Regions from separate parts of the Pyruvatibacter mobilis genome, predicted to be linked through region 2. Evidence: predicted binding sites of a transcription regulator. Region 2 holds the regulator's gene; the other holds the start of a gene.
The links. The regulator PhoB, encoded in region 2, activates phosphate uptake and scavenging genes when phosphate is short. The targets are predictions, from matches to a motif close to TGTCATNNANCTGTCAT.
Positions count from the first base shown of each region.

Region 1: HG718_RS08145 (RNA degradosome polyphosphate kinase) is a predicted target of PhoB. The motif match lies at 2,192-2,208, and genes of this name have one in related genera.

Region 1 covers NZ_CP051630.1:1,730,792-1,734,977, reverse strand. The annotation lists gene HG718_RS08160 (CDP-alcohol phosphatidyltransferase family protein) at 1-266, shown strand, start outside; gene HG718_RS08155 (AI-2E family transporter) at 342-1,484, shown strand; gene HG718_RS08150 (P-loop NTPase family protein) at 1,481-2,161, shown strand; gene HG718_RS08145 (RNA degradosome polyphosphate kinase) at 2,314-4,186, shown strand, end outside.
Region 2 covers NZ_CP051630.1:2,471,964-2,488,167, forward strand. The annotation lists gene HG718_RS11510 (efflux RND transporter permease subunit) at 1-416, opposite strand, end outside; gene HG718_RS11515 (efflux RND transporter periplasmic adaptor subunit) at 422-1,789, opposite strand; gene HG718_RS11520 (hypothetical protein) at 1,837-2,040, shown strand; gene argE (acetylornithine deacetylase) at 2,114-3,289, shown strand; gene HG718_RS11530 (hypothetical protein) at 3,276-3,935, opposite strand; gene HG718_RS11535 (Hsp33 family molecular chaperone) at 3,880-4,881, opposite strand; gene argF (ornithine carbamoyltransferase) at 4,979-5,902, opposite strand; gene HG718_RS11545 (aspartate aminotransferase family protein) at 5,916-7,145, opposite strand; gene HG718_RS11550 (ABC transporter permease) at 7,415-8,221, opposite strand; gene HG718_RS11555 (GcrA family cell cycle regulator) at 8,651-9,175, shown strand; gene phoB (phosphate regulon transcriptional regulator PhoB) at 9,304-10,005, opposite strand; gene phoU (phosphate signaling complex protein PhoU) at 10,065-10,808, opposite strand; gene pstB (phosphate ABC transporter ATP-binding protein PstB) at 10,981-11,727, opposite strand; partial or broken gene pstA (phosphate ABC transporter permease PstA) at 11,818-12,720, opposite strand; partial or broken gene HG718_RS15665 (DUF3333 domain-containing protein) at 13,165-13,629, opposite strand; gene pstC (phosphate ABC transporter permease subunit PstC) at 13,622-15,007, opposite strand; gene HG718_RS11585 (PstS family phosphate ABC transporter substrate-binding protein) at 15,283-16,204, opposite strand, start outside.

The DNA.
Region 1 (4,186 bases), 750 kb from region 2:
GGCTGATCGGCTTTTCCATCACCATGCGCCCCTTGATGGTGAGCAAGATCAACACCACTGTGCAGATAGCCTATGCGGCGGGCGTGCTGGCCGTGCTTGGCTTCGGGCTGGAAGCCTCGCTTGCCTCGGCGCTGGTGCTCGGCACCTATCTCACCGGCATGACAACGGTCGTGTCCGGCGCCAGCTATCTGGTGGACTGGGTGCGGGATGTCAGCGCTTGGGAAACCGATGAGGCGGAAAAGCAGCACACCGCGTCAGACAACTGACGCGCAAAGGCGGATTGGCGCGTCATACCGCTGACGCACCGGCAGGATCAACCAACCCGAAACGGGGCAGAACAGATGAGCGTTGGCAGACAGGCGGCAATCTGGGCAGCGGTGGCGCTGGCCTTCGGCCTCACCCTGCATTTCCTCAGCGGCATCATGCTGCCCTTCGTGGCCGGCATGGCCATCGCCTATTTCCTCGACCCGGTGGCCGACAGGCTGGAAGCAGCGGGTTTCAGCCGCATGGCCGCCACCACCGTCATCTCCATCATCGCCGTGCTGCTGCTCATCCTCGGCATCGTGCTGCTGCTGCCCGTGCTGCAGGACCAGTTCATCGCCTTCGCCAACCGGGTGCCCGGCTATCTCGAGCAGCTCCAGGCGCTCGTCGACCGCGTGATGGATGGCCGCCTGGCCCAGTTCATCTCGACCCTTGATACCGATTTCGAAGCCGCCTTCGGGGACCTCGCCAAGACGGCGGTGGGCTGGGTCGGCGGCGTCTTTGAGCGCGCCATCTCCGGCAGTCTCGCTTTCGTCGGCTTCCTGTCGCTGGTCTTCGTCACGCCGGTCGTCGCCTTCTACCTGCTGTTGGACTGGGACCGCATGGTGGCCCAGGTCGATAGCTGGCTGCCGCGCGACCACGCCGACACCATTCGCGGCCTCGCCCGCGAGATGAACGAGATGCTGTCGGGCTTTGTCCGCGGCCAGGTCACGGTCTGCCTCGTGCTCGGCACCTTCTATGCCACCGGCCTGTCGCTGGTGGGCCTCGAATTCGGCCTTGTGGTCGGCGTCATTGCCGGCATCGTCAGCTTCATTCCCTATCTGGGGGCGGCCACGGGCCTTGTCCTGTCGGTCGGTCTCGCCCTCGTCCAGTTCTGGCCGGACCCGGTGATGATCGGCGCCGTCGCGCTGGTTTTCTGGATCGGGCAGGCGATCGAAGGCAACATCCTCACCCCCTGGCTTGTCGGCTCACGGGTCAAGCTGCACCCGGTCTGGGTCATCTTCGCCCTGTTCGCCTTCGGCACCATGTTCGGCTTTGTCGGTGTGCTGCTGGCTCTGCCGCTCGCCGCCGTCATCGGCGTCCTCGCCCGCTTCGGCGTGTCGGAATATCTCAAGAGCGATCTGTATCGCGGCAGCGGCAGATATCTCAGTCCCGCGGCGGATGCACCGCCCACGGATGATCCCGGAAAAGACGAAGAACCTGCGAAGGGAGGGGAGGCGTGAGCGCACCCGGCCCCCAGCTGCCCCTGCCGCTTGCCCATCGCGCCGCCCAGGGACGCGAGGACTTTCTGGTGAGCGACAGCAATGCCGTCGCTGTAACCTGGATCGACCGCTGGCCGGACTGGCCCCAGCCCGTCGCCGTGCTGGTGGGCCCCGCGGGCAGCGGCAAGTCGCATCTGGCTGATGTGTGGCGCAGCAAGGCCCGCGCCTTGCCCTGCGAGGCACAGGCCCTGCGCAAGGAAGATGTGCCCGAGCTTCTGGCCACCAAGGCGCTGGTGGTGGAAAACCTGCACCAGCTACGTGACCCGGAGGCGCTGTTCCACCTGCTCAATTTCGCGCGGGAGACCGGTGCCTTTCTGCTGCTCACCAGCGCTGAAAGCCCCGCAGCCCTGCACTTCCCCCTGCCTGACCTCATGTCCCGACTCAACGCTGCCCCCACAGTGCAGCTGCACGCGCCGGACGAGATGCTTCTGCTCCAGCTCATCGCCAAGCATTTCGCTGACCGCGGGGTCCACGCCACGCCCACAATGCTGGAATATATTTCCAACCGCATCGACCGCTCGGCGCACGCCGCCCGCGACGTGGTGCAGCGCATCGACATGCATGCCCTCAGCCACGGCAAACGCCTCAATATGAGCGTGATTCGCGATGTGCTGAACGCTCCCGCCGACGCGGGCTGACAGACCCGTTTTCCCCGCCGCGCTGGAAGCTGTCACGCATCCGTCATAACTTGGTGCGATGCCTGCGCTAACTTGATGTTCGCGCTGCCCGATGGTGTCTCCGATGGATGCCGCCGCTTAAGGGCGCCATGATTTCCGGAACAGGTGTATCCATGACGCTAGAAGCCGAGAATACGGTCCAGACCAAGGCTACGACCCTGGACGACATTGCCGGCCAGTTCGCCGGAATCACGCTTGAATCGAACGACCGCTTCATCAACCGCGAGCTGTCCTGGCTGTCTTTCAACGGCCGCGTGCTGGAGGAAGCCGACAATACCAGCCACCCGCTGCTGGAGCGCCTGCGCTTCCTGTCGATCTCGGCCTCCAATCTCGACGAGTTCTACATGGTCCGCGTGGCGGGCCTGCACGGTCAGGTCCAGGCGGGCGTCGATACGCTCAGCCAGGAAGGGCTGACCCCGGCCCAGCAGCTTGAGCAGGTCAATGCCGCCGCCGGCATCCTCATGCGCGACCAGCAGGTCACCTGGCGCAAGCTGCGCGAGCTTCTCACCGGCGAAGGCATTGAGGTGGTGAAGCCCGCAGCCCTCACGCCCTCCGACATGGACTGGCTGGAAACCTTCTTCCTCGAAGATGTGTTCCCGGTGCTCACGCCGCTCGCCATCGACCCGGCGCACCCGTTCCCCTTCATTCCCAATCTCGGCATCTGCATGGCGCTTGATCTGCGCCGCATGTCGGACGGCCAGCCCATGTCCGCTTTGCTGCCGATCCCCAGCCAGGTGAAGCGCTTCGTCCGCCTGCCCAACGCCCAGGCCGACGGCGGCGAAATCATCCGCTTCATCACGCTTGAAAACGCCATCGGCCTGTTCACCAGCCGCCTGTTCCCCGGCTACGAGGTCAAGGGCTCCGGCGTCTTCCGCATCATCCGCGACAGCGACCTCGAAATCGAGGAAGAGGCCGAAGACCTGGTGCGGCTGTTTGAAAGCGCCCTAAAGCGCCGCCGCCGCGGCAGCGTGGTGCGCCTCAAGATCGCCAAGGACATGCCGGAGAAGCTGCGCAAGCTGGTCATCTCCGAACTCGAAGTGAGCCCCCGCGACGTGATCCTGGTGGATGGCCTCGTCGGCCTCGCCTCAACGTCCCAGCTCATCGTCGATGACCGCCCGGACCTCAAATTCACCCCCTACAACGCCCGCTTCCCCGAGCGTATCCGCGACCATGGCGGCGATTGCTTTGCCGCCATCCGTGAAAAGGACATCCTCGTCCACCACCCCTATGAGAGCTTCGACGTGGTGGTGCAGTTCGTCCGCCAGGCGGCCAACGACCCGGACGTGGTGGCCATCAAGCAGACGCTCTACCGCACCTCCGTTGACAGCCCCATCGTCCGTGCCCTGATCGAAGCAGCCGAGGCGGGCAAGTCGGTGACCGCGCTGGTGGAGCTCAAGGCGCGCTTTGATGAAGCTGCCAACATCAAGCTGGCGCGTGATCTCGAGCGCGCCGGGGTGCAGGTCGTCTATGGCTTCATCGAGTTCAAGACCCACGCCAAGATGTCCATGGTTGTCAGGCGCGAGGGCGGGGAGCTGCGCACCTATTGCCATTTCGGCACCGGCAACTATCACCCCATCACCGCCAAGATCTACACCGACCTGTCGCTCTTCACGGTCGATCCGGTGCTTGGCCGTGATGCTGCGCGCGCCTTCAACTACATCACCGGCTATGCCGAACCGGCGGACCTTGAAAAGCTCGCCCTGTCGCCGATGACCCTGCGCAACCTGCTGATCGATTACATCGAAAAGGAAATCGAGCACGTGCAGCAGGGCCGCCAGGGCGCCGTCTGGGCGAAAATGAATTCGCTGGTGGACGCTTCCGTCATCGACGCGCTCTACCGCGCCAGCCAGGCCGGCGTGAAGGTGGAACTGGTGATCCGCGGCATCTGCTGCCTGCGCCCCGGCGTGCCCGGCCTGTCCGAGAACATCGCCGTCAAGAGCATCGTCGGCCGCTTCCTCGAGCATTCGCGCATCGTCTGCTTCGGCA
Region 2 (16,204 bases):
GTGGTGATGCTGGAGACGGCCTGCTCCACATCGGCCTGGGCCTTCTGCATGTCGGTGCTGGAGGTGAATTCGATCACCACCTGAGCGACGCCCTCACGGGCATAGCTCTGCACCTTGTCCACCCCGTCGAGGAAGCGCACCTCCGGCTCGATGGCATCGATGATGTTGCCTTCCACGTCCTCGGCGCTGGCGCCGGGCCAGATGATGGAAAGGGAAATGGTCGGAATTTCCGTCTTCGGAAAGAACTGCGTGTTGAGCTGGGTGAGCGCGTAGAAGCCCGCCACCAGCAGCATGCCCATCAGCAGATTGGCCGCATTGCGGTGCGTGACGAAGAAGCCGAGCAGACCGCTGGGCCGGTCCGCATCGGCAATGCGGCGCGGGGCCTGGTCCGGTCCGAAGGGCTGATGGTCGCTCATGGCGCTCAGGCTCCGCCGGACTGGATATCGACACGGACGCCGGGGCCGGCCTCGTTGAAGCGGGTGACCAGCACCTGGTCGCCCTCGGCCAGGTTGCCGGACACCAGGATGCCCTCCGGCGTGCGGGTGGCGACCTCTACCTTGCGCGGCTCGAGGCGCCCGTCGACGATGGCGTAGATGGTGTCGCCGTCAAACAGCGCGGTCTCCGGCAGCAAGGCCACCTGGGTGTAGCGGGTGTCGGGAAGGCGCACTTCAACGAAGGCACCCGGGCGCAGCGGGGTTTCGGTTCCCTTGGTCTCGAGGCGGGCAAAGGCTTCAACGCCGCCGGAGGCTGCGGAGATTTCCGCCCCCACGCGCTCGATGGTGGCGGTGTATTCCAGCGTGCGCCCGCCGACGCGCCACAGCACGGTGGCCGGGCGGCCGGTGACCCGGCCCTCGGCGGCGATGATGCGGCCATATTGGGCATCGGTCAGGGTAAAGCGGGCTTCCAGACGATCCGCATCCGTCAGATCTGCCAGCCGGTCGTTGAGGCCCACGCGCTTGCCCTGCTCGGCAGCGACGGAGCCGACAAAGCCCGTGAACGGCGCGACAATGCGCGTGTTGCCGAGATCGCGCTCGGCGCGGCGCAGGGCCACTTCGAGACGCTGGATCACGGCCTCCTGCTGCTCCACGCGGGACAGTTCCTGCGCCACATTGCTTTCGCGCTGGTCCACCTGCGCCTGCTGCTGGGCGACAGCGAGGCGGCGGTCGTCCACCGTGGCCTGGGAGATGTTGCCGGACTTCGACAGGCGGACGGCGCGGTTGAGGTCGCGCTGGCGGATGGTGAGCTGCTGGCGGGCATTGGCCAGTGCTTCGTCCTCCAAGGCCGCGCGGGCCTTGATCTCGGCAAGGCGGGCCTTGCCCTCTGAAAGGGAAGCCACGGCGTCATCGCGGGCGGCTTCATAATCGAACGGGTCAATCAGCACCAGCGTGTCACCGGTGGAGACGATGCCGCCTTCCCGGAAGTTTTCGCCGGTCTCGAGGATTTCGCCGGCGACGAGCGCGCGCAGCTCCACCTTGCGACCGGCGACAACCTCGCCGAAGACCTGTAATTGCGGCTGGATGTCGGTGAAGGTGACGGCGGCGGCGCGCACGGTCCAGCTGCGCTCCTCCGGCGGCTCGGGGGTGAGCGTCGGCTGGGTGGCGCGCAGCACCATGAAGATGCCGATGGCGCCCGCGAGGATGAGCAGCGGCATGAAGCGGCGCCACCACGGGCGGCGGGGGGCGTCTTCCGGTGTCAGCGCCTCATCGGGATAGCCGGGGCGCCGGCGCTCCACCGCGCGGGCATCGCCGCGGGGGCTGCGGTCGTCATCCTCATACCGGCCCAAACTCATCCGTCTTCCTTCCCAAAGGCGTCTTCTGCTGCCATTCCGGCGGCCGCATGGCGGCGGATCGCACGCATTATGCGGCGGCAAAGATGAACCGTAAGCCGCCAGAAAGCCGCATCCCGGCCCAAATGCACCCGGCATTCACGCCATCAGACATGGTATACGACCCAAAGCCCACCAATGGTTTCAGCAAATTCACGGGTTTTTCCGGGAATTTGGGGGCTTTCAGACGTATTGAACGCCGCGATCCGGCATGATCCGTCGCCTTTCCCTTGCTGAAGGGGCGATGAGGCCGGATCCGGCTTTTTTGACGGCAAACGGGGTTGTTTCATGACCGGGTCCGACATTTCCATGACCGCGCCGGCACTGCTGCGCCAGCTCATCGCTTTCGACACGACGAGCCATCTGAGCAATCTGGCGCTGGTGGACTTCGTGACCGGGCTGATGGACCGCTACGGCATGCGCTACGAGCTGATCCCCAATGAGGACGGCACAAAGGCCAATCTGTACGGCACCATCGGCGGCGACGGGCCGGACGGGATCGTGCTGTCCGGACATACGGATGTGGTGCCGGTGGAAGATCAGGACTGGTCGAGCGACCCGTTCGACATGGTGGAGAAGGACGGCAAGTATTTCGGCCGCGGCACGTCGGACATGAAGGGCTTTATTGCCTGCGCGCTGGCGCAGTTGCCGAAACTCTCAGCGGCAAAGCTGTCGCGGCCCGTCCATTTCGCCTTTTCCTATGATGAGGAAATCGGATGTCTGGGCGTGCGGCCGATGATCGAGCATCTGGCCGGGCACCTGCCCAAGCCGGGCCTTGTCATTGTCGGCGAGCCGACGGACATGGCTGTCGTGGACGCGCACAAGGGCATCCGCTCCTTCCGGGTGGAAGTGACAGGCCTCGAATATCATTCAAGCCAGACCGACAAGGGCGTGAACGCCATTATGGCGGCAGCCCGGATGATCGCGTTCCTGGGTGAGATCGCCGAAGAGATGAAAGCGCGGGGGGATGCCTCAGGCCGCTTTCAGCCGCCCTACACCACCCTGTCGGTGGGCCGCATCGGCGGTGGCACCGCCACCAATATCGTGCCGCGCCATTGCTGGTTTACTTTCGAGCACCGCACCCTGCCCGACCAGGACGTGGACGAGATCAGCACGCGCCTGCGCCGCTTCGCCGACGAAACGCTGCTGCCGGACATGCGGGCTGTTTATCCGCAGGCGGACATTCGCATCGAGACGCTGGCGCAGGCACCGGGCCTAAAGCCCAGCGACGACGCGTCGCCGCTGGAAACGGCGGTGATGATGCTGGCGGGACGCAATGACCGGGAGGCTGTGTCCTATGCCACGGAGGCCGGGCTGTTCCAGGAAGTCGGTATTCCCACGCTGGTATGCGGGCCCGGCAGCATCCTGCAGGCGCACAAGCCGGATGAATGGGTCGAGACGAAACAGCTTGAGGCCTGTGACGACTTCCTGAGCCGCCTGGTGGACCACATCAGCGCCGGATGATGTAGCCCAACTCGGCGCGGATGCCGTTTTCAAGCTCCTGATTGAGCGAGGTGGCAATCTCCTCCATCAGCGCAAAACGGATGCGGTCGCGCTCATTGAGGCTGGCGCTTTCAAGGATGTCGCGCTTGCCTTCCACCTTCACGCTGATGCCGCCGATACGGCCTGTGACCGGGTCGATGAGATCAACCGCCACTTCACAGACGGCTTCGATGCGCGTGTCCGCCTGATCCTTGAAGAAGCCTTCAACACCCTTTTCCACCGGCAAGGGCTTTTCCGTCACCGAGCCATCGAGCAGGGTGACGCGCAGCAGGCTGCCATCGGCGGCGCCGGGACCGCCGGGCACGGCCCGCAGGCGGTCACGCGTCCAGGTGCGGATGATGCGCACCGGGTTGTTGGGCACGAGATGGCCGATATGGGGCGGCTGGCCGGGCTGCTGCCAGGCTTCCGCGAGGTCGATCTCGGCGACGTCCAGCGCCATCACCTCGGTGTGGCCGAAGGTGAGCGTGGCGTTGACGGGGCCCTGCGGCGGGGCCGTGGTCGCCAGGCAGCCCGCCAGCAGCAGGCTTGCCGCCAGCATCACCACCAGCCGTTCAAGCGCCGGATACTTCCTCCGGCTTGAAGGTGTAGTTGCTGCTGCAGAACTCACATCGCACCTCGATCAGACCGTCTTCCGTGTACATGTCGGCGAGCTCATCTTCGCCGAATCCCTTGAGGACACCGGCAATGTACTCCTGCGAGCAGCGGCATGAGAAGCTCAAGGGGTGCTCGGAGAACACCCGCACGCCGTCTTCGTGATAGAGGCGGTAGAGCAGGGTTTCAGCGGCAAGGCCGGGATCGACAAGCTCATGGTCCTCGACCGTCTCCATGAGGATGCGGGCGCGGTTCCAGTTGTCGTCCTCTTCGGCATCGTCCTGCGCGGGCTCAGAGCCGTCCGGCGCGTCGCCGGGATGGGCATCGCGCACATAGCCGCCATCGGCGGGCATATGCTGGATCATGATGCCGCCGGCACGCCAGCCGCCGCCCGCATGGCCGTCGGCATCACGCTGCATGGTCTCGGCGACGACAAGGCGGATCAGGGTGGGCAATTGCTCGGAGCGGCGGAAATAGGCTTCCCCGCAGGCGGACAGGCTGTCGCCCTCGAGCGGCACCACGCCCTGATAGGAATTGCGGCCGGGGCCCTGATCAACGGTGAGCGCCAGGCTGCCGGTGCCGACAAGGTCAGCCAGCTTCGGGGCCGCGCTGCCGAGTGCCTCGACCTTGTCACGGTCAAAATGGGCGTAGCCGCGCAGGCCCCCATCCTTGGTCATGTCGGCGACCAGCATGTCCACCGGGCCGTTGCTCGACATCTGCACCGTGAAGCGGCCATCGAGCTTCAGCGCCGTGCCGAGCATGGAGGCAAGCAGCAGGGCCTCGCCCAGCAGGCGGGACACGGCGGCCGGATAATCGTGGCGGCCGAGAATATCGCTGATCACCGGGCCGATGCGGGCCAGGCGGCCGCGCACATCCATGCCTTCAATGGCGAAGGGCAGCACGAGGTCGTCGCCCGGAGCCGTCAGGTCACGGGGGGCCGGTTCGTTGGGGGTCACGTCCACGGGGCTTTGTCCGAAATGGGTATCCAAAAGGGGATCGGTTACGAGGTCCGCGCCATGGCTGCCCGGGGCAGCAGCAGCGCGGGCCCCCTAGATGTGGTCAGTCGAGGCACCAGGCAAGGATGCCTTTCTGGGCATGGAGGCGGTTTTCCGCCTCGTCGAACACCACCGATTGCGGGCCGTCGATCACGCCCGCCGTCATTTCCTCGCCGCGATGGGCGGGCAGGCAGTGCAGGAAGATCGCGTCCTTGTTGGCGCGGGCCATGAGTTTTTCGGTCACCTGATAGGGCATCAACAGATTGTGACGGCGCTCGGCCTCCTCGTCGCCCATGGAAACCCAGGTGTCGGCCACCACCGCGTCCACCCCCTCGACACCTGCTTCGGCGTCATGCACGAGGCGCACCTTGCCGCCTGCGGCAATCGCTTCCTCGATGCACTGGCTGGGGGGCGACAGTTCCGGCGGGCAGGCCAGCATCAGCTCGAAGTCGAAGCGATGGGTGGCTTCGATCCAGGAGCGGGCCATGTTGTTGCCGTCGCCCACCCAGGCAACCCGCTTGCCGGCGATGGGGCCGCGATGCTCTTCGAAGGTGAGGATGTCGGCCATGAGCTGGCAGGGGTGGCCGGCATCTGACAGGCCGTTGATGACGGGCACGGTGGCGTGCTCGGCAAGCTCGACCATCTTGGCGTGGTCGTCGGTGCGCAGCATGATGATGTCGACATAGCGCGACAGGACGCGGGCGGTGTCGGCCACCGTCTCGCCGCGGCCCAGCTGCATTTCCCCGCCATTGAGCAGCAGGGTTTCGCCGCCCAGCTGGCGCATCGCCACGTCGAAGGAGACGCGGGTGCGGGTGGAGGGCTGCTCGAAGATCATCGCCAGCAGGTAGCCATCCAGCGGTTTATCCGCATCCGGACGGCCTTTCGGCCAGCCGGTGCGCGCCGTCTTGGCATCGCGCGAGCGGTCAAGGATCGAGCGCAGGGCGGCCTTGTCGATGGTGTTGAGGTCGATGAAATTCTTGTGGGCCATGTTTCAGGGCACCTCAGGTTGCGGCTGCGCCGGATGCGTCCCCCTCCCGGGATTGCGACAGCGCTGCACAGACGGACTCGATACGCGACACGGCATCGGCCGCTTCGTCCTCGGAAATGATGAGCGGCGGGAGCAGGCGGACCACATTGTCGCCAGCCGCCACGGTGAGCAGGCCCTTCGCCATGAGGGCCTTCTGGATATCGGTGTTGGGGGCCTTGCACTTAAGGCCGAGGAACAGCCCGCGGCCGCGCACGGTCTCGATCACGTCGGGATATTCGTCGGCCAGCATGGACAGCCCCTGGGTGAGCCGGCCCGCAACGCGGCGCACATGCTCAAGGAATTCAGGCTGTGCGACTTCATCGATCACCGCGTTGCCCACGGCCATGGCCAGCGGGTTGCCGCCATAGGTGGAGCCATGGGTGCCGGGCGTCATGCCCTTGGCGGCTTCAGCCGTTGCGAGGCAGGCACCCAGCGGGAAGCCGCCGCCAATGCCCTTGGCGGACGCCATGATGTCGGGCACGACGCCCAGATCCATATAGGCAAACAGATGGCCCGTGCGGCCGACGCCGGACTGCACCTCGTCGAAGACCAAAAGAAGGCCGTGCTCATCGGCCAGCTTGCGCAGGGCCTTGATGAAGTCCTTGGAGGCCTCGCGGATGCCGCCCTCGCCCTGGATGGGTTCGATGAGGAAGCCTGCGGTATTGTCGCCGATGGCGGCCTTCACGGCCTCGATGTCGTTGAGCGGCACCTGCACGAAGCCCGGCATCCGGGGGCCGAAGCCATCAAGATATTTTTCCTGGCCGCCGGCGGCGATGGTCGCCAGGGTCCGGCCGTGGAAGGCACCCTCAAAGGTGATCAGCTCGTAGCGCTCAGGGTTGCCGGAGGCTGCATGATATTTCCGCGCCATCTTGATTGAGGCTTCCAGCGCCTCGGCACCGGAATTGGTGAAGAACACCGTGTCGGCGAAGGTGAGGGAAATCAGTTTTTCGGCGAGCTTGGTCTGGCCTTCCACCTGGTAGAGGTTGGAAACGTGCCAGACCTTCTGGGCCTGCCCGGTCAGTGCCTCGATGAGTTTCGGGTGGGCATGGCCGAGCGCGTTGACGGCGACGCCGGCACCGAAATCAAGATACCGGTCGCCATTACTGGCGATCAGCCACGCGCCCTCGCCGCGCTCGAACGAGATGTCGGCGCGCGCATAGGTGGGCAGGACAGGGCTGATGGGCGTCTTGGCGGCGGTACTCACCACGGGGTCTCCGAGAATGCCCGGCGCTTCACGCGGGCGGGCCTGGACAGGAATGCTCCCGATAAATCAGGCCCAGAAACACAAAACGCCGCCGGCGGGCGGCGGCGGGGCCAGATCAGGAAAGCGCGGATTGTTTCTTTTCAGCACGGCCATGTCAATATGCCGCTTGGGACGGAAAAAGGGGCGGAAAATCGCAGTTTTCTGCGCTGCTTTTCCGGGCAGTCAGGGGCGCGGGGACCGGGTCCCGGCGCGCCCCCGGATGCTATGCCCTAGGCCTTGAGCCGGTAGCCCTTCTTGAAGACGTAATGGCACAGGCCCCACAACACCGCGTTGAGGGCCACCAGCACGATGACACCGGTGGTGATGGAGCCGTCCGCATGGCCGGTGAAGCCGTAGCGGAAACCGTCGATCATATAGAAGAACGGGTTGTAGCTGCTGATGCCGCGAGCCACTTCCGGCAGGCGCTCTACCGAGTAGAAGGTGCCTGACAGGAAGGCCAGCGGGGTGATGATGAAATTGGTCACCGCCTGCATGTGGTCGAATTTCTCTGCCCAGACGCCCGCCAGCACGCCCATCAGGGCCAGCGCCAGAGAGGCGGCCAGCACGAAGAAAAGGACGGCCCACCAGTGAGCGACGCCCATGGGGGCAAAGAAGGAAATGACGATGGCCGAGGCCAGCGCCACCACCACGCCGCGGGTGACGCCGCCAAAGGCAAAGGCGGCATTGAGCTCGCCGGGGGACAGCGGCGGCATCAGCATGTCCACCACATTGCCCTGCACCTTGGAAACCAGGATCGAGGACGACGTATTGGCGAAGGCGTTCTGGATCACCGTCATCATGATGAGGCCCGGGCCGAGAAAGGCCAGGTAGGGCACGCCCGCGACGACAGTGTCGGCCCGGCCCATGGCCACGGCGAAGACGGCGAAGAACAGGAGTGCCGTCACCACGGGGCCCGCCACCGTCTGGGTGAACACCTTCATGAAGCGGCGCACTTCCTTGAGGTAGAGGGTCCACAGGCCCAGCCAGTTGACGGAGCCAAACCGGCGCTCGCCGGGCTCAAATTGCACATCGCTCATGATGATCACCCGCCGAACGGGCCCCCAAACGCGGTCCCGGCATGCCTGGCCGGCCCGATGATTTCCCAGACCGCCGATGCCCTGCCCCGCTCTGCGGCGGGTACGGAGGTGGCGGTGTGGTCGGGCTGGCCCGGACGGGGTGAGCCGCACGCCCAAGCGGGCTGCGGCTCTGGCCGGGAGGAAAGACAAAAACGGTCCCGCCGGAAGTAAGCCTGCGGACGCCGTCATGCAAGGGCGCCGCTTTATCCACAGAGGAAGGCGGCGCGACGCACGAAAATCAATATATTGTGGATAACCCCCTATAAAACCACAACATCTCTTGCCGCCGGCTCAAGCGATATTGTAGGTTAACGACACGTTAACACGAGATGTTGTGGTTGCCACCCGCTGGACACCACAAATTCCGGAATGGTTTAGGGGGAGCCGGCGATGTCCTGGACAGATGAACGCGTTGAGCAGCTGAAGCAGATGTGGATGGACGGGCTTTCCGCCAGCCAGATCGCGGCCCGGCTGGGTGGCGTCACCCGCAACGCAGTGATCGGCAAGGTGCATCGCCTGGGCCTGTCCGGCCGCGGCGCGCCGACCCGCGTGACCCGCCGCCGCCCGGCGAGCCCGCGCACGGCGCGCGCCACAACAGCCAGCACAACGACGGCCACACCACGCCGGGAAGCCGCCAAGAAGCCGGCACCTGTCCCTGCGCCGGAACCGGAAGAAGCCGAGCTCCTCAGCGATCCCGCCACCCAGGCCAATCTGCTGGAACTCAACGAGCAGACCTGCAAGTGGCCGATCGGCGACCCGGGCGATGAGAACTTCCATTTCTGCGGCCGCCGTTCGGCCCCTGGCCTGCCCTATTGCGCAGCCCACGCCAAGATGGCCTACCAGCCGCTGCCGTCGCGCCGTGAGCGCAAGGACAAGGCACCGCAGCGCCAGTTCCCGAACCGTATGATCGGCTAAGGGGCACCGGTTTCCGGGCCTTCACATTCAAAACCCGATATGCCACATGCAAAAGGCGGATCCTCCCAAGGGTCCGCCTTTTCATTTGGGGTCTTTCCGGAAGCCCCCCGCGGTCTGCTGAGGCGTGGTCAGTCGCGGAAGTGCTCATCCAGCGCGTAGCCCGCGGAGCGGACGGTGCGGATCGGGTCCTGCTCGCCGGGATTGTTGAGCGCCTTGCGGAGGCGGCCGATATGCACGTCCACCGTGCGGGCCTCCACATAGACATCCGAACCCCAGACAGCATCCAGAAGCTGCTCGCGGCTGAACACGCGGCCGGGATGCTGGATCAGGTGATCAAGCAGGCGGAACTCGGTGGGGCCGAGATGGATTTCCCGGTCGCCGCGGCGCACCCGGTGGGCAGCCCGGTCAACGGCTACGTCGCCGAAGGTAACGATGTCCTCGGTAAGGGCCGGGCGGATGCGGCGCAGCACCGCGCGGACGCGCGCCAGAAGCTCGGTCATCGAGAAGGGCTTGGTGATGTAGTCATCCGCGCCGGTATCAAGCCCGCGCACCCGGTCGGCTTCCTCGCCGCGCGCCGTGAGCATGATGATGGGGATGTTGCGCGTTTCACTGCGGCCGCGCAGGCGGCGGCACAGCTCGATGCCGGAGACCTGCGGCAGCATCCAGTCCAGCAGCACCAGATCCGGCTGCTGCTCGTCGACGATCATCATCGCCTCTTCGCCATCCGCCGTCGTGGTGACGCGGTAGCCTTCCTTCTCCAGATTGTACTGGAGCAGCGTCGTCAGCGCGGCCTCGTCCTCGACGACAAGCACTTGCGGTTGTGTCTTCATGGGTCGTGTACCGGTTGAGCTGGAGCCGGGTGCGCCGGACATGGATGCTGAGGCGAGGTTCATTCAGCTGTTCCTGCGTCCTTGGAGGGCATGTCCTTGGGATATTCGAGCGTGGTGACGCTCGTCGTGTCGCCCTTGGGCCGGTTCTGGCCGATATTCTCGCCCTTCACCAGGAACTGGATGGTCTCGGCGATATTGGTGGAGTGATCCCCGATGCGCTCGAGGTTCTTGGCCACGAAGAGAAGATGCGTACACAGAGAAATGGTGCGCGGGTCTTCCATCATGTAGGTAAGCAATTCGCGGAACAGCGAATTGTACATCTCGTCGATTTCCTCGTCGCGGCGCCACACCACCATGGCACGCTCGTGATCGCGCTGGGCATAGGCATCCAGCACTTCCTTGAGCTGGGTCAGCACCTGGCGGCCCATGCGGCCGAGGCCCTGCATGGCGCGGCCGGGGCTGGCCTGGTCCACGGCCTGGGCGCGCTTGGCGATGTTCTTGGCAAGGTCGCCGATGCGCTCGAGGTCAGACGAGATCTTGATGGCGGAGATGGTTTCGCGCAGGTCGATCGCCATGGGCTGGCGCAGGGCGATCAGGCGCAGGGCCTGAGCCTCGATGTCCACTTCCAGCTCATCGATCTGCTTGTCAGAGGCAATGGTCTGTTCGGCGAGGGTGCGGTCGCGGCGGGTGATGGCGTCGATGGAATCGGCAAGCTGCCGTTCCGCAAGGCCACCCATGCGCGCGAGGCTCTCATTGATCCGGTCAAGGGCCTCTTCGAAGGATGAAACGATATGTCCCTGCACGTGGGTTTCTCCCGAAACGCAATGGGGCGGAGCGGCATGGATGTCATGCCGCACAGGCCCCGCCGCACCTGTTGTTGCCTTGCCGGTGGCGTGGTTGCCAGCGGGCGGAAAGTGCCAGTCTATGCCAATTCACTGCAAAGCCAATCGGCAGATCCGCCCCGGCTGACGCGGCTTACCCGAAGCGGCCGGTGATGTAATCCTGCGTCCGCTCGTCGGTGGGGTTGGTGAAGATCTGCTCGGTGTCGCCCTCTTCCACCAGGATGCCAAGGTGGAAGAACGCGGTGCGCTGCGACACGCGGGCGGCCTGCTGCATGGAGTGGGTGACGATGGCGATGGTGTAGTTTTCCTTCAGCTCGTCGATCAGTTCCTCGATGCGCGCGGTGGCGATCGGGTCAAGCGCCGAGCAGGGCTCGTCCATCAGGATCACTTCCGGCGACACGGCGATGGCGCGGGCGATGCACAGGCGCTGCTGCTGACCGCCGGAGAGGCCGGTGCCCGGTTCGCCGAGACGGTCCTTCACCTCGTCCCACAGGCCTGCACGCTGAAGGGATGTCTCGACGATCTCGTCCATCTCCTTCTTGTTGTTGGCGATGCCGTGGATGCGCGGGCCGTAGGCGATGTTGTCGTAGATCGACTTCGGGAACGGGTTCGGCTTCTGGAACACCATGCCGATGCGGGCGCGGATTTCCACGACGTCCACATTGGGGTCGTAGATGTCGTCGCCATCGAGCTTGATGGAGCCTGACACGCGGGCAATATCCACCACATCGTTCATGCGGTTGAGGCAGCGCAGATAGGTGGACTTGCCGCAGCCCGACGGGCCGATGAGCGCGGTCACCTGGTTCTGGCGGATGTCGAGATTGACGTCGAACAGCGCCTGCTTCTCGCCGTAGAACACGTTGACGTTGCGGGTTTCCATCTTCACCTGCGCATCGGCGGGTGAGGCCTGACCGCGGGCGTGCTGTGCGATGTCTTCAGCTACTGACATGGGTCTATCCCCTTTTGAAAACTACCAGCGGCGCTCGAAGCGGCGGCGCAGGAGAACGGCAAGCGCGTTCATCAGAACAAGGAAGGTGAGCAGCACCATGATGGCGGCGCTGGTCTTGGCGACGAAGGCCCGTTCGGGGCTGTCGGCCCAGATGTAGATCTGCACCGGCAGCACGGTGGCCGGATCGGTAAAGCCGCCGGGCACGTCCACGATGAAGGCGACCATGCCGATCATCAGGAGCGGTGCTGTTTCGCCCAGCGCCTGCGCCATGCCGATGATGGTGCCGGTGAGAATACCCGGCATCGCCAGCGGCAGCACGTGGTGGGTGATGACCTGCACCTTGGAGGCACCGACGCCGAGGGCTGCTTCGCGGATCGACGGGGGCACCGCCTTGAGCGCTGCGCGGGTGGCGATGATGATCGTCGGAAGCGTCATCAGCGCCAGCACCATGCCGCCGACCAGCGGGGCGGAGCGCGGCAGGCCGAAGAAATTGAGGAACATGGCAAGACCGAGCAGACCGAACACGATGGAAGGCACGGCGGCCAGGTTGTTGATGTTCACCTCAATCAGATCGGTGATGCGGTTCTGCGGCGCGAATTCCTCAAGATAGATGGCGGCCAGAACGGCAATCGGGAAGGACAGGAGCAGGGTGATCGTCAGGGTCAGGAAGGACCCGACGACGGCGCCCCAGATGCCTGCCTGCTCAGGGGCGCGGCTGTCGCCCTTGGAGAACAGCACATCGGCGAAGGTGCTCTCGATGGAGCCGTCCTTCTGAAGCTCAAGCAGCCAGGTGGCGGTGCGGTCCTTGATCTGGCGGCCGGTTTCCGGCGTCACCAGCTTCACCACGGTCCACTCGCCGGCCTGGGCCGGTGTGTCGCTGTCGAGCGGCACGAAGGCTTCGCCCTCGATGGTCTCGTTGCTGACGCGCAGCGCCTTCACGATGCCGCCATTGATCTCGATGAGGATCGACGGCATGGCCTCGGTGAGGTCCAGCGTGCCGCCGCCGGAGCGGGCGGCATCGAACAGCGCCGCTGCTTCCTTGTCGAGATTGGCCGCCTTGCGGATGCGGCTGTTGATGGAGCTTTCAAGGCTCTTAATGCGGCCTTCGAGGTTCTCCCGCTCGGCACCCACCGCGTTGGCGGCGCGGGCGCGCAGGGCCTTCACGTCGTTTTCCAGCACCGTGATGCCGCGGCGTTCGCGGTTGGCGGTCTGGCCGATCTTGTCGGACTGCGCTTCCAGCGTCTGCTTCACGTCGGCGAGGATGTCGGCAAAGACATTGCCGGATGCAAGCAGGCTGAGCTCGCCCTCGGCGCCGGTGGGCGACAGTTCCGCCTTCGGCTGGTACTCGTCGATGTCGGTCATCTGGCCCTTGAGGAAGGTGTCCATGCTGTCGGAGACGGACACGGTCACCTGCTGGCGGGTGCCGATGACGGAGGGGTCAGCTTCGACGAATTCCTTCAAGGTCACGTCGGCGCCGCCTGAAAGAATGTCGGCCAGCTCACGCTTGTCGCGGCGGGCGGTGACGCTCGGGAAGCGCTCATAGAGCGCGCGGCGGGCCATTGCCTGGAAGTTGGCGGCGCGGAGATTGTCCGGGTCGATCTCATCTGCCGGAAATTCCACCTCGATCGTCACCTTGTGCTGGGTGAACGCCGGCAGGCCCTGGGACACGATGGACCCGATAAGCGAGGCCAGCACCGCCACCGCGATGAAGATGGCGATCAGGCCATAGGCCTGAAAACGCGCCTCGGCTGCATAGCGCCGCCGCACCCGCTTGGCGGAGAGGTCGGGCTTCCGGTTGACGACGGAGCCGGTATCGGAGGTGGCGTCAGTCATACTTCTCTCGGTACTTGCGGACGATGCCGAGCGCGAAGACGTTCAGGCAGAGCGTGATGAAGAAGAGAACAAGGCCCAGCGCAAAGGCGGCGAGCGTCTTGGCGCTGTCGAATTCCTGGTCACCGACCAGCAGGGTCACGATCTGCACCGTCACCGTGGTCACCGCTTCCAGCGGGTTGGCGGTGAGGTTGGCGGCAAGGCCTGCGGCCATCACCACGATCATGGTTTCACCGATGGCGCGGGAGACCGCCAGCAGCACCGCGCCGACAATGCCCGGCAGGGCTGCGGGCAGGATGACCTGCTTGATGGTTTCAGACCTGGTGGCGCCCAGCGCGTAGGAGCCGTCGCGCAGGGTCTGGGGCACGGCGTTCATCACGTCATCCGACAGGGACGAAACGAAGGGGATGATCATCACGCCCATGACCATACCGGCGGCCAGGGCGCTTTCGGACGATACGTCGAGGCCGATCGATTCCCCCAGGCCGCGGAACAGCGGGGCGACGGTCAGGGCGGCGAAGAAGCCGTAGACCACCGTCGGCACGCCGGCGAGGATTTCGAGGATCGGCTTGGCGAAGCCGCGGAAGCGGGGGCTGGCATATTCGGACATGTAGATGGCCGAGAAGAGGCCCACCGGCACCGCCACGCACATGGCGATGATGGTGATGAGGAAGGTACCGGCGAAGATCGGCACCGCACCGAAGGCACCGGAGGAGCCCACCTGCTCGGCGCGGATGGCGGTCTGCGGGCTCCACTGAAGACCAAACAGGAACTCGTACCAGGAGACGCGGGCAAAGAAGCGGGCGGCCTCGAAGATGAGCGAGGCGACAATGCCGATGGTGGTGAAGATCGCGATGGTGGAGGCGACCACCATGATGACCCGGACCACGCGCTCGACCCGGTTACGGGCGCGCAGGTCCGGCGCGATCCTGGCGCGGGCATAGCCGATGCCGAGAATGGCGAGCGTCAGGGTAACGACGATCAGCGCCATGTTGGAGATGGTGAGCGCGCCCCGGTAGCCGTCGGCGGCTGCCTGCAGGGCGGGATCGACCTCGCGGCTGACGATATTGCCGGTGGCGAGGTTCTTGATGTCGGTGATGAGCAGGTTGAGCTCAGCGGTGGACAGGCTTGCCACCGTGGCTTCAGGCAGGTTGGCGCGCAGGATCATGTCGGCGATCTGCGGCTCCAGCGACAGCCAGAGCGCCAGCAGCACCAGCGCCGGCAGGCCGCACCACACGGCCACATAGGCCCCGTGATAGCTGGGCAGGGAATGGAGGGAGGCAAGCTTGCCGCCGGAGACAGCGCCGGCCCGGCTGCGGCCCATCAGATAGCCGATATAGCTCAGGACCAGAATGATGAGGATCAGGGTCGTCGCGCTCATGCGTTTACTCGTGTGTCGCCGGATCTGCGGCGGGTATGGACCGGATGCCTGCACCAGCGCAAGCGGCCCCCGCGCGAGGCGCAATCAGTGCGCCCCCTGCTCCAATCCGGCTTTTCCCCGTTGCGGGCCCCAGTTACAGGCCGAGGTAACCCGGCCCCCCAATGCTCCGCGTCCTTTATGCAGGACCTGCGGGCCTCAGAAATTCAGCAAATCGAATAATCAAATGCCGATGGGGCGGCGCTCCGTCCGGAACGCCGCCCCACTGGCGGTCGGTCTTACATGGACAGCGGAGCCAGGTTCAGCGCATTTTCGCGCATGGCTTCGCGGTCAGCGTCCGGAAGCGGGATCAGGCCCTTGTCGATGGCGTAGCCTTCTTCGCCAATCGCCTTCTCAGCAACGAACTCGGCAACGAATTCCTTGATGCCCGGGACGACGCCCACGTGCTCGTTCTTCACGTAGAAGTAGAGCGAACGGGACACCGGATAGTCGCCGGAAGCGATCGAGTCGAAGGTCGGCTGGGTGCCTTCCACGATCGAGCCCTGCACCTTGTCGCGGTTCTCTTCGAGGAAGGAGAAACCGAAGATGGCGAGAGCGGCCGGGTTGGCTTCGACCTTCTGGACCATCAGGTTGTCGTTTTCACCGGCTTCGATGAAGCGGCCGTCTTCGCGCATCGTGTCGGAGATGGCGCGGAAGGCCTTCTTGTCCTGACCGCGCAGGTCGTTCAGGAAGTCGAACTTGCGGGCGCCCTTGCGCATCACGAGCTCAACGAAGGCGTCACGGGTGCCGGAGGTCGGGGGCGGGCCGAGAACTTCGATTTCCAGGTCCGGGAGGGACGGATCGATTTCGGACCACTTGGTGTAGGGGTTCTTGACGAGAACGTTTTCCTCGTTGGGAACCTGAGCGGCCAGGGCCAGGAACAGCTGCTGACGGGTCAGCTCGAACTGGTCAGCGGACTTGGCGTTGGCGATGACGATGCCGTCGTAGCCGATCTTCACCTCGGTGATGGTGATGCCGGCAGCCGTGCACTTCTCGAACTCGCTCTTCTTGATGCGGCGGGAAGCGTTGGTGATGTCCGGGTGCTCAAGGCCGATGCCGGCGCAGAACAGCTTCATGCCGCCGCCGGAACCAGTGGACTCAACCACCGGGGTCTTGAACTCGGTCGTCTTACCGAACTGCTCGGCCACGAGGGTCGAGAAC